One region of the Clostridium sp. JS66 genome, then DNA from elsewhere that is predicted to be linked to it. Evidence: predicted binding sites of a transcription regulator. Region 1 holds the regulator's gene; the other holds the start of a gene.
What was found. Region 1 encodes Rex, which represses fermentation and respiration genes when NADH is low (regulators of the CRP and FNR family bind a similar motif). Its sites were predicted from a motif close to ATTGTTAANNNNTTAACAAT; they were not measured.

Region 1 (5,037 bases):
CTTATATCCATTGAAAAAACATTTTCTGCTAGCTCCTTTTTCTCTAGAATTTCATACATTTTACTTACCCCCTATATAAACATTTGTTTTTTATAACCAGTTGCTAGTATAAATATATATATCAAATTGTGAAAATATACTTCTTATTTTTGATTTTCTAATAACATAAAATTTATTATTTTGTTTAAAAGGCATCTATAACCACGTTAATAAAAGTTAAACTTCTTCAAAAAGAGTATAAAAAAATAGTAGAAATGAGTTCATTCACTCAATTTCTACTATTTAAATCATGTATATTTAATTGTATATATTTATTTACTCAAATACTCATGTATAGCATTAGCAGCTTTCTTTCCAGCTCCCATAGCAAGTATTACTGTTGCAGCGCCTGTTACAGCATCTCCACCAGCATATACTCCTTTTCTTGAAGTTAAGCCTGTTTCCTCTTCTGCTACTATGCATTTTCTCTTATTAATTTCTAATCCTTTAGTAGTTGAAGATATCAATGGATTTGGTGATGTTCCAAGAGACATTATCATGGTATCTATCTCCATTTCGAACTCTGAACCTGGAATTTCTACAGGTCTTCTTCTACCTGATGCATCTGGCTCTCCAAGCTCCATTTTTACACATCTCATGCCTTTAACCCAGCCATTTTCATCTCCCACTACTTCTACTGGATTTGTAAGAAGGTCAAAAATTATACCTTCTTCTTTTGCATGATGTACTTCTTCTACTCTAGCTGGAAGTTCTGATTCTGATCTTCTGTAAACTATGTGTACTTCTGCACCTAACCTTAATGCTGTTCTTGCAGCATCCATAGCAACATTTCCTCCACCTACTACAGCAACCTTTTTGCCTGCCTTTATAGGTGTGTCATATTCTTCTCTAAAGGCTTTCATTAAGTTATTTCTTGTTAAGAATTCATTTGCTGAGAATACTCCATTTAAGTTTTCACCTGGTATTCCCATAAACTTTGGCAATCCTGCACCTGAACCTATGAACACGGCATCAAAGCCTTCTTCATCTATAAGTTCATCTATAGTTACAGTTCTTCCTATAATTACATTAGTTTCTATCTTAACACCTAATTTTTTAACATTTTCTACTTCATGTTTAACTACAGTTTCCTTTGGAAGTCTAAATTCTGGTATTCCATAAACTAAAACTCCACCTGCTTCATGTAAAGCTTCAAATATAGTTACATCATAACCTAGTTTAGCTAAATCTCCTGCACAAGTGAGCCCTGAAGGACCACTGCCTATTACTGCAACCTTTTTGCCATTACTAGTTTCTTTTTCTGATAGATCTACATTGTTTTCTCTTGAATAATCTGCTACAAATCTTTCAAGCTTTCCTATAGCTACTGCCTCTCCTTTTATTCCAAGTACACATTTTCCTTCACATTGGCTTTCTTGAGGACATACTCTTCCACATACAGCTGGAAGTGCACTAGATTTAGCTATAGTCTTAGCAGCTTCTTCAAATTCTCCACTTTTAACATGTTCTATAAACTCTGGTATATTTATAGATACTGGACATTTAGATACACACATAGGTTTTTTACAATGCAAACATCTTGAAGCTTCTTTTACAGCTTCTTCTTTATCATATCCTAAACAAACTTCCTGAAAATTATGAGCTCTAACCTTTGGATCTTGCTCTCTTACTGGTACTCTTTTCATTTTTTCGTTGTCCATTATTTGTCACCATCCAATCCTACATGACATACATGTCCTTCTTTTCTTTCCTGCTCTTCCATTAATGACTTTCCTTCTTCTGTTTTATACAATCTCTGTCTTCTCATAGCTTCTTCAAAATCAACTAGATGACCATCAAATTCTGGTCCATCTACACAAGCAAATTTAGTTTCTCCTCCAACAGTAACTCTACAAGCTCCACACATACCTGTACCATCTACCATTATTGGATTTAAGCTTACTATAGTTTTAATACCAAAACCTTTTGTAACCTTACATATAAATTTCATCATGATCATAGGACCTATTGCCACTACATGATCATATTTTTTTCCTTCTTTTTCAATAAGCTCGGTTAATAAATCTGTAACAAAGCCTTTATATCCATAAGTTCCGTTATCAGTTGCTATATATAAGCTTCCTGATACCGATTTCATTTCTTCTTCCAACAGCAAATATTCTTTTGACTTACATCCAACTATTACATCTGCATTAATTCCATGCTCATGAAGCCATTTAACTTGAGGATATACTGGTGCTGCTCCTACTCCTCCAGCTACAAATATTATATTTTTCTTTTTTAATTCTTCTATGCTTTCGTTTACTAAATCCGTAGGTTGTCCTAAAGGTCCTACAAAATCTCTAAATGTTTGTCCAATTTCATAATCAGCCATTTTTTGTGTTGATCCACCAAGTGTCTGGAATACTATAGTTACAGTACCCTTTTGAGCATCATAGTCACAAATAGTAAGAGGTATTCTTTCACCTTTTTCGTCCATTTTAACTATTACAAATTGTCCTGGTTTAGCGGACTTTGCAACTCTTGGTGCTTCTATGTCCATTAGAAATATATTAGGAGCTAATTCCCTTTTGTCAACAATTTTATACATTTTATTCCCCCCATTGGTAAATGTTTTTTAATTATACGAATTTATACATATTATTATATCACATTCATTATACAAATTGCATAACTAAATAACAAATAATGCATATTATATTAATTTATACCTTATATTCTATAGGATTCATAAAAATACAACCTGCTTTTATTTATTTATACATTTTTTGGTTTTATTTTGAAAATATAAGTAGATGTAATAGGGAGGTTAACTAGTTCTAAATAATATTTACTATATAAAATTTAAACATTTAAATTTAATAACGACTATATGTGACATAAATCAACTATAACTTTGTTAATTATTAAACTTAAAAAAAGATAATAATTGAAATAAAAATTTCAATTATTATCTTTTTTTAAATCTAAACCCTGCTTATTCATTATCGATATCGCCATCATTTAAAAGACAAGTTAATGTCAATAGGCTATCACTTAAATGTACATTTTCTACTTTCACGTCATCTGGTATAACTAAATCTACAGGTGCAAAATTCCATATTCCTTTAACACCATTCTTTACTAAAGTATCACATACTTTTTGAGCACTATTAGCTGGAACACATATTATTCCAATTTCTGTAGGATTCTCTTTCAAATAACTTGGTAAATAATCTATATCCTTTATTTCTATATCACGTATTCTTATACCAATTAATTTAGGATTTATATCAAATATAGCATCTAAGTTAAACCCAGTTTTTTCAAACCTAGTATAATTTGATATAGCCTGCCCTATGTTTCCTGCACCTACTACTACAGTTTTGTACGGCTTAGTAAGTCCAAGTATATTACCTATTTGGCCATGCAGTTCTGTTACATTATATCCATATCCTTGTTGACCAAAATCTCCAAAACAATTTAAATCTTGTCTTATTTGTGAAGCGGTAAACCCTATCTTCTCACTTAACTCTTTTGATGATATTCTATCAACATCATTCTTCATTAACTCTCCTAAATATCTATAGTATTTAGGCAACCTTTTTATTACAGCCATTGATATATTTTTTTTCTTATCCATACAGCACCTCTTATTATATATATATTTTCTATTACATTTGTTTCTATAATTGCATTTAAAAATTTATAATACAACGTGAAAACAACTTTCCATGAATATTTTGTTATACAATTAACATACTAATTCTTTTTCTTCTCCTACTCTTTATAGTATTATTTAAGTATGCAGTATGTCAATAGTTTATTTTTCTAATTTATGATTTTTTATAATTTTATTACTTTTTATTAGTTGTTTAACAAAACACTAGTTATATAATAATTTATGAAATTAGACTACAAAAAATTCATTTAACATAGTAAAATATTAATGATTAAGGAAGGTGAGATTATGGTTGTTTTAAGTTGTAAAGATATTCATAAAAGTTATGGAATAGATGTTATACTTGAAAATGTAACTTTTAATATAAATGAAAGCGAGAAAGTTGGACTCATAGGACCAAATGGTGCTGGAAAATCCACACTTTTTAAAATTATAACAAATCAACTAGAACAGGATTCTGGAGAACTATTTATAGATAAAAATAAAACTATAGGCTATTTAGCACAGCATTTATCTTTAGATTCAAATAACACTATTCAAGAAGAAATGTTTACAGTTTTTAAAGATCTATTAGCTCTAGAAAACAAATTACAAAAATTAGAAAATTTAATGAATGACCCCTATGATCCCGAAAAAGAAGAATATCATAATAAAATAATTAAAGATTACACTATGTGTTCTGAATTATACACCAATAGAGGTGGATATACTTATAAGGGAGAAGTGTCTAGGGTCTTAAAAGGACTAGGCTTTTTAGAAGATGATTTTAGTAAACCAATAAATATTTTAAGTGGTGGTCAAAAGACTAGAGTTGCTCTTTGTAAACTGTTATTAATTAATCCTGAAATTTTGCTTCTAGATGAACCTACAAACCATCTGGATTTGGATGCTATAGAATGGCTTGAGGAATACTTGAAAAGTTATAAAGGTACAGTAATAGTTATTTCCCATGACAGATATTTTTTAGATGCTATAACTTCAAAAACTATAGAACTTATAAATGGTCATATAAATTGTTACAATGGAAATTATACTACTTTTTTAGATCTAAAAGAAAAAAATTATGAGATACAATTAAAAGCATATAACTTACAGCAAGCTGAAATTAAAAGACAAGAAGCCATAATAGAAAAATATAGATCCTTTAATAGGGAAAAGAGCATAAAAGCTGCTGAAAGTAGACAAAAATCATTAGATAAAATAGAAAGAGTAAAAGCGCCAGATAAAGAAGAACAACTTGGTCATGTTGAGTTTGAAACTAGCATAAAAAGTGGTAATGACGTTCTTCACATAGAAAATTTAAGCAAAAGTTTTGGCGAAAAATCTTTATTCAACAATCTTTTCTTAGATATTAAAAAAGGTGAGAAGACAGCTCT
Region 2 (5,037 bases), 1.6 Mb from region 1:
TTTCTGTATAATCCTCTATAACTGTTGGATCAATTTCACCTACATTTCTAAGTGCAATTTTATTCTGTCTTTTGCAAAATTCGCTTTGTTTATGGTTTCTTAATCTTTGTTTAGTAGAAGTTTCAAAATATAATAATTTTTCAATAATTTCTCCATTCATTAATGTCTTTTTAACAACATCTTCTACATCTTCAACTTTTACTTTAAAATATGCTATATCATCTGGATAAATTTTTATTACTGGTCCTTTTTCACAAAGTCCATCGCAACCAGTTGCTTTTAACTTAACTTCTGTTTTTACTTCAGCATTTGCTCCTAGCTCTGCAACTTTTTTCTTAAGCTCTTCAAATACTTCCATACTGTGCTTTGCTAAACATCCTGCTCCGCAGCATACATTAACTGTTTTCTTATTACTCATTATTTTTCACCCCTATACTCATCAAGAATTTCTTTTATCATTTTAGGTGTCAAATTTCCATAATATTTATCGTTAATCATCATTACAGGAGCTATAGCACAACATCCTATACAGTTAACTGTATTAATTGAAAACTTAAGATCTTCTGTTGTTCCCCCAGGTCTAATACCTAATATTTTTTCAAGTTCATCTAACACCACCATTGACCCAGATACGTGACAAGCAGTTCCATCACATACTGTTATAATGTTCTCCCCCTTTGGTGTTAAACTTAGAGCCTTGTAAAAAGTAGCCATACCATATAGTCTACTAACTGGAGTTTCTAAGTACTCAGCCAAAGCTTCTAAAGACTCTCTAGGGATATACCTATACTTTCTTTGTATATCTTGCAAAATAGCTAAAGTATATCTCTGTTCTTTAGGATATTTTTGTATTACGTCTTTACCATTCATGTCTAAATTTTCTTTTTGTGCCACATCCATTAAAATTCACCCTCTTACCTAAAGATTTATATAAATGGAATAACAAATTATTCCATTTACCCCGATTTAACAAATTTAACTTTTATAATTTATATTTAAAACCTTTAAAACTTGAACACAATTATCTAACAAATTCATAAGGCAATATATTCGTATTTGAATACCTTTACATAATAAAATTATATAATATATTAGTTCTTGAAAGACCTACCTTTAAATAATTTTTAACTATCAAGCAAAATCTTTGATTTTGGTATAGTAAATTTCTCCTGTTCTAATACAGCAAAGAACCTAATTTAAAGATAGATCTTCATTTACATACTATTTACAACATTCCAAATTTATGTTCATCTTTTTTCTTATTTTAGTATACTCATCCTGTACATATTGTTCTGCAGCCTTTTGATCTTTAATATTTTCTACCTTTACAGCACAATATTTATATTCTGGTGTCTTAGATATAGGATCTAAGTTATTTAAAGTAAGCTCATTACATGCTCCTACCCACCATTGGTATGTCATGTACACTGCACCTTTATTAACTCTATCTGTAACTAATGCCTTAGCTACTACAGATCCTCTACGTGAACTTATTCTCACAAATTCTTGATCTAATATATTTAAATTTTTAGCATCCTCTGGATTTATTTGAACATAACCTGGCTCATCAGCTAACTGCTGAAGTGCCCTACAGTTACCAGTCATTGTTCTTACTGAATAGTGACCAACTTCTCTTACTGTAGAAAGTACTAGAGGGTATTCCTTATCTGTACTCTCCATAGGTGCTCTCCATTCTGCTGCAAATAAATTTGCCTTTCCACTAGGAGTATTAAATTTATTTCCTTTATACAAATATGAAGTTCCTGGATGATCTTCTGAAGGACATGGCCATTGAATTCCACCTAGTTCTTCAAGTCTTTCGTAACTTGCTCCCTTAAAGTTTGGACACAAGTTTCTTAATTCATCCCAAATTTCCTTTGTATTTTTATAATTCATGTCATATCCCATAGCTTTAGCAATTTCTGAAATTATCTGCCAATCAGGCTTTACATCTCCTGTAGGTTCTATTGCCTTACGGAATCTTTGGAAACCTCTATCAGCCGAACTATATACACCTTCATGTTCACCCCAAGAAGTAGCTGGTAATATTACATCTGCATGAAGTGCTGTTTTATTCATAAATATATCTTGAACAATTACAAGTTCTAACTTGTCCAAAGCTTCTCTAACTTCTGCTGCATCTGGATCACTTTGTACTGGATCCTCACCCATAATGTAATAAGCTTTTATTTTATCCTCTTTAAGCACTAAATGAGGAACTTCAGTTAAGTGATATCCAACTTTATTTGGAAGTTTTACTCCCCAAGCATTTTCAAATTTTTCTCTTATAGTATCATTTGTTACAGATTGATATCCTGGATATACATTAGGAAGTGCACCCATATCACAAGCGCCTTGTACATTGTTTTGTCCTCTTACAGGACCAATTCCTACATTTGGTCTTCCGAAGTTTCCAGTTAGAAGTGCCAATGACGCTAATCCTTTAACTACGTCAACTGCCTGTCCAAATTGACATACTCCCATACCATAAAGTATCATAGCATTTTTAGCTTTAGAGTACATTCTCATTGATTTTCTTATATCTTCTGCTGGTACTCCAGTCATTTTCTCTGCATACTCTGGAGTATACTTTTCAACTAAAGCTTTATATTCTTCAAAGCCTACTGTATGTTCTTCAACATATTGCTTGTTGTACAAGCCTTCATTTATTAAAACATTTGCAAAAGAATTTACTAGTATCATATTAGTGCCATTTTTTATAGGAAGCCATAAATCAGCTATCCTAGCCGATTCTGTTATTCGTGGATCTGTTACCACTATTTTAGCTCCCTTTCGTTTTGCATTTACTATTCTTCTTGCAACTATAGGATGTGAATCCGCACCGTTATAGCCAAAAATAAATACTAAATCACAATCATCTATTTCATGAATACCATTTGACATTGCTCCATTACCTAATACGTAAGCCAGACCGGCTACGGATGGCGCATGTCAAACCCTGGCACAGTGATCAACATTATTTGTTCCAATAACCGCCCTCATAAATTTTTGCATAATGTAATTAGCTTCATTTCCAGATCCTCTAGCACAACCTGTTCCCATAATTGAATCTGGTCCATATTTCTCTTTAATTTCTTTCAATTTTGAAGCTGTAAAATCTATAGCTTCTTCCCATGAAACTTCTTCAAGTTGTCCATTTTTTCTTATCATAGGTTTCTTTAAACGAGATGTTAAAATTTTAGGATCATTTAAGAAATCCCATCCATAGAGTCCTTTAAGACATAAATTACCCTCATTAGTTCTACCATTAGCAGGTTCAGCTCTTACTATCTTTCCATCTTCTACAACCAGATATAAATTACATCCAGCTCCACAATAAGGACATACAGTTAATACCCTATTTTCCATTTAATTACCCCCTAATTAAATCCTTTACTTTTTAGCCTGATAACGAACAACTGAACTTCATAAATCCATTAATTGAAAAAACAATCACTGTTGTAAAGCATTGTAAACCATCTTATATATAAATATATTAAAATATTCTGAAATCAATGTCAAGTTAGGCCTGTTAAAGTTTTTAACAATCTTTTTACAAAAAAAATGTATTTAATCTAAATAAAGCAAGTCTATTTCAACCTATTCTTAAATTATACTCAATCTTTCCCTAAAACTTTTTTTATAAAAAATTGAATTTAATAATATAAAGTAAAAAAATATCGTTATATTTTTATCATTATTAATGATATTTGTGCTTATTTTTGGTATATTATACATCAATTTTATGGAATTGTTCTAATCTTATCGATAAAATATAATATATAATACACTTACTAATATAAAGTATGTTAAAAAAACTAACAAACTATAATTTCATTATAATTATAAACATGTTTCTTTTTGTAATAAATTTAAATACACATTATTTAACAAAGAAGTTTTTATACAAATTATTTTTAGAAATTTCATTCTAATTTTGTAATAAAATAGTTCTAAAATCAGTTAAAAATAAAACATTTTATTTTTATTTCAATTTGATATATATGTACCACTTTAAGAAATACTGTATTATTTCAATCATTTTTAAGAAAAAATAATTTTGAATTTAAAATATTATTAATATTATCTTAGTTTACTTATACACATAGATGCTTGATAAAGAATATAAAATAAGGAAGCAATTTACTTATTACTTCCTTATATCTTTGCACTTTCTAATCTACTATTGTTCCTGGATTTAATATTCCATTAGGATCAAATACCTTCTTGATCTCCTGCATTATTCCTATTTCTCTTTCACTATATTGAAGTGACATGTGTTTCTTTCTTGTTTTACCAGTACCATGTTCTGCTGTAACAGTTCCACCATATTTAATAGCTGCTTTATACATATCTTCCTTTATATCTTCAAAGTAAACTGGTAACTTACCATCTTCTGCCATTATAAAATTGTGAATATTACCATCTGCAATATGTCCAACAGACGGAGTAATAGTATTATACTTGTTGGCTATTTCAATTAAGTCGTCAATAAGACTTGGAACAGAAGCTGGAGGAACTGCTATATCCAAAGCATCTGCCACATTTTCCTTAAAAGCAGTATACGCATTACTTCGTATCTCTAAAATATTTCTTTGATCCTTGGTAGTTTCGGCTATTAAGCTATCAATAGCATTATATTCTTCACATAATCCCACAATTTTTTCGCTTCTTTCATATAAATCATCTTCTGTAGCTTCATTTAATATAAATATTAAATCAACATTTCCCTTTGTAGCTGGCCATACTTTTCCAATGTGTTTTGCCGATTCTAATGCTACAAACCTTTCCATATACTCTATAGCAAGTGGCGTTATTCCTTCTTGAAGTATTTTAGATACAGCTATTGATGCATCTTTTCTATCATCAAAGGAAACAACAAGTGTACCTGTATTGCTTGTTTTTGTATATAGTCTTAAAGTGACCTTTGTTACTATTCCTAAGGTTCCTTCACTGCCTATCATCATATTTAGCAAATCATATCCCATATTATTTTTCAAAAGTTTATTTCCCAGATTAACTAATTCTCCAGTAGGG

Region 2: a site for Rex is predicted at 3,603-3,622, ahead of fdhF (formate dehydrogenase subunit alpha). Genes of this name have one in related genera too.

The regions. Positions count from the first base shown of each region.
Region 1 is NZ_CP131467.1:5,823,364-5,828,400, forward strand. It holds gene Q6H37_RS27075 (sulfide/dihydroorotate dehydrogenase-like FAD/NAD-binding protein) at 1-59, opposite strand, end outside; gene gltA (NADPH-dependent glutamate synthase) at 312-1,700, opposite strand; gene Q6H37_RS27085 (sulfide/dihydroorotate dehydrogenase-like FAD/NAD-binding protein) at 1,700-2,590, opposite strand; gene Q6H37_RS27090 (redox-sensing transcriptional repressor Rex) at 2,978-3,622, opposite strand; gene abc-f (ribosomal protection-like ABC-F family protein) at 3,950-5,037, shown strand, end outside.
Region 2 is NZ_CP131467.1:1,109,362-1,114,398, reverse strand. It holds gene Q6H37_RS05210 (NADH-ubiquinone oxidoreductase-F iron-sulfur binding region domain-containing protein) at 1-418, opposite strand, end outside; gene nuoE (NADH-quinone oxidoreductase subunit NuoE) at 418-900, opposite strand; gene fdhF (formate dehydrogenase subunit alpha) at 1,222-3,369, opposite strand; gene Q6H37_RS05195 (FAD-binding oxidoreductase) at 4,176-5,037, opposite strand, start outside.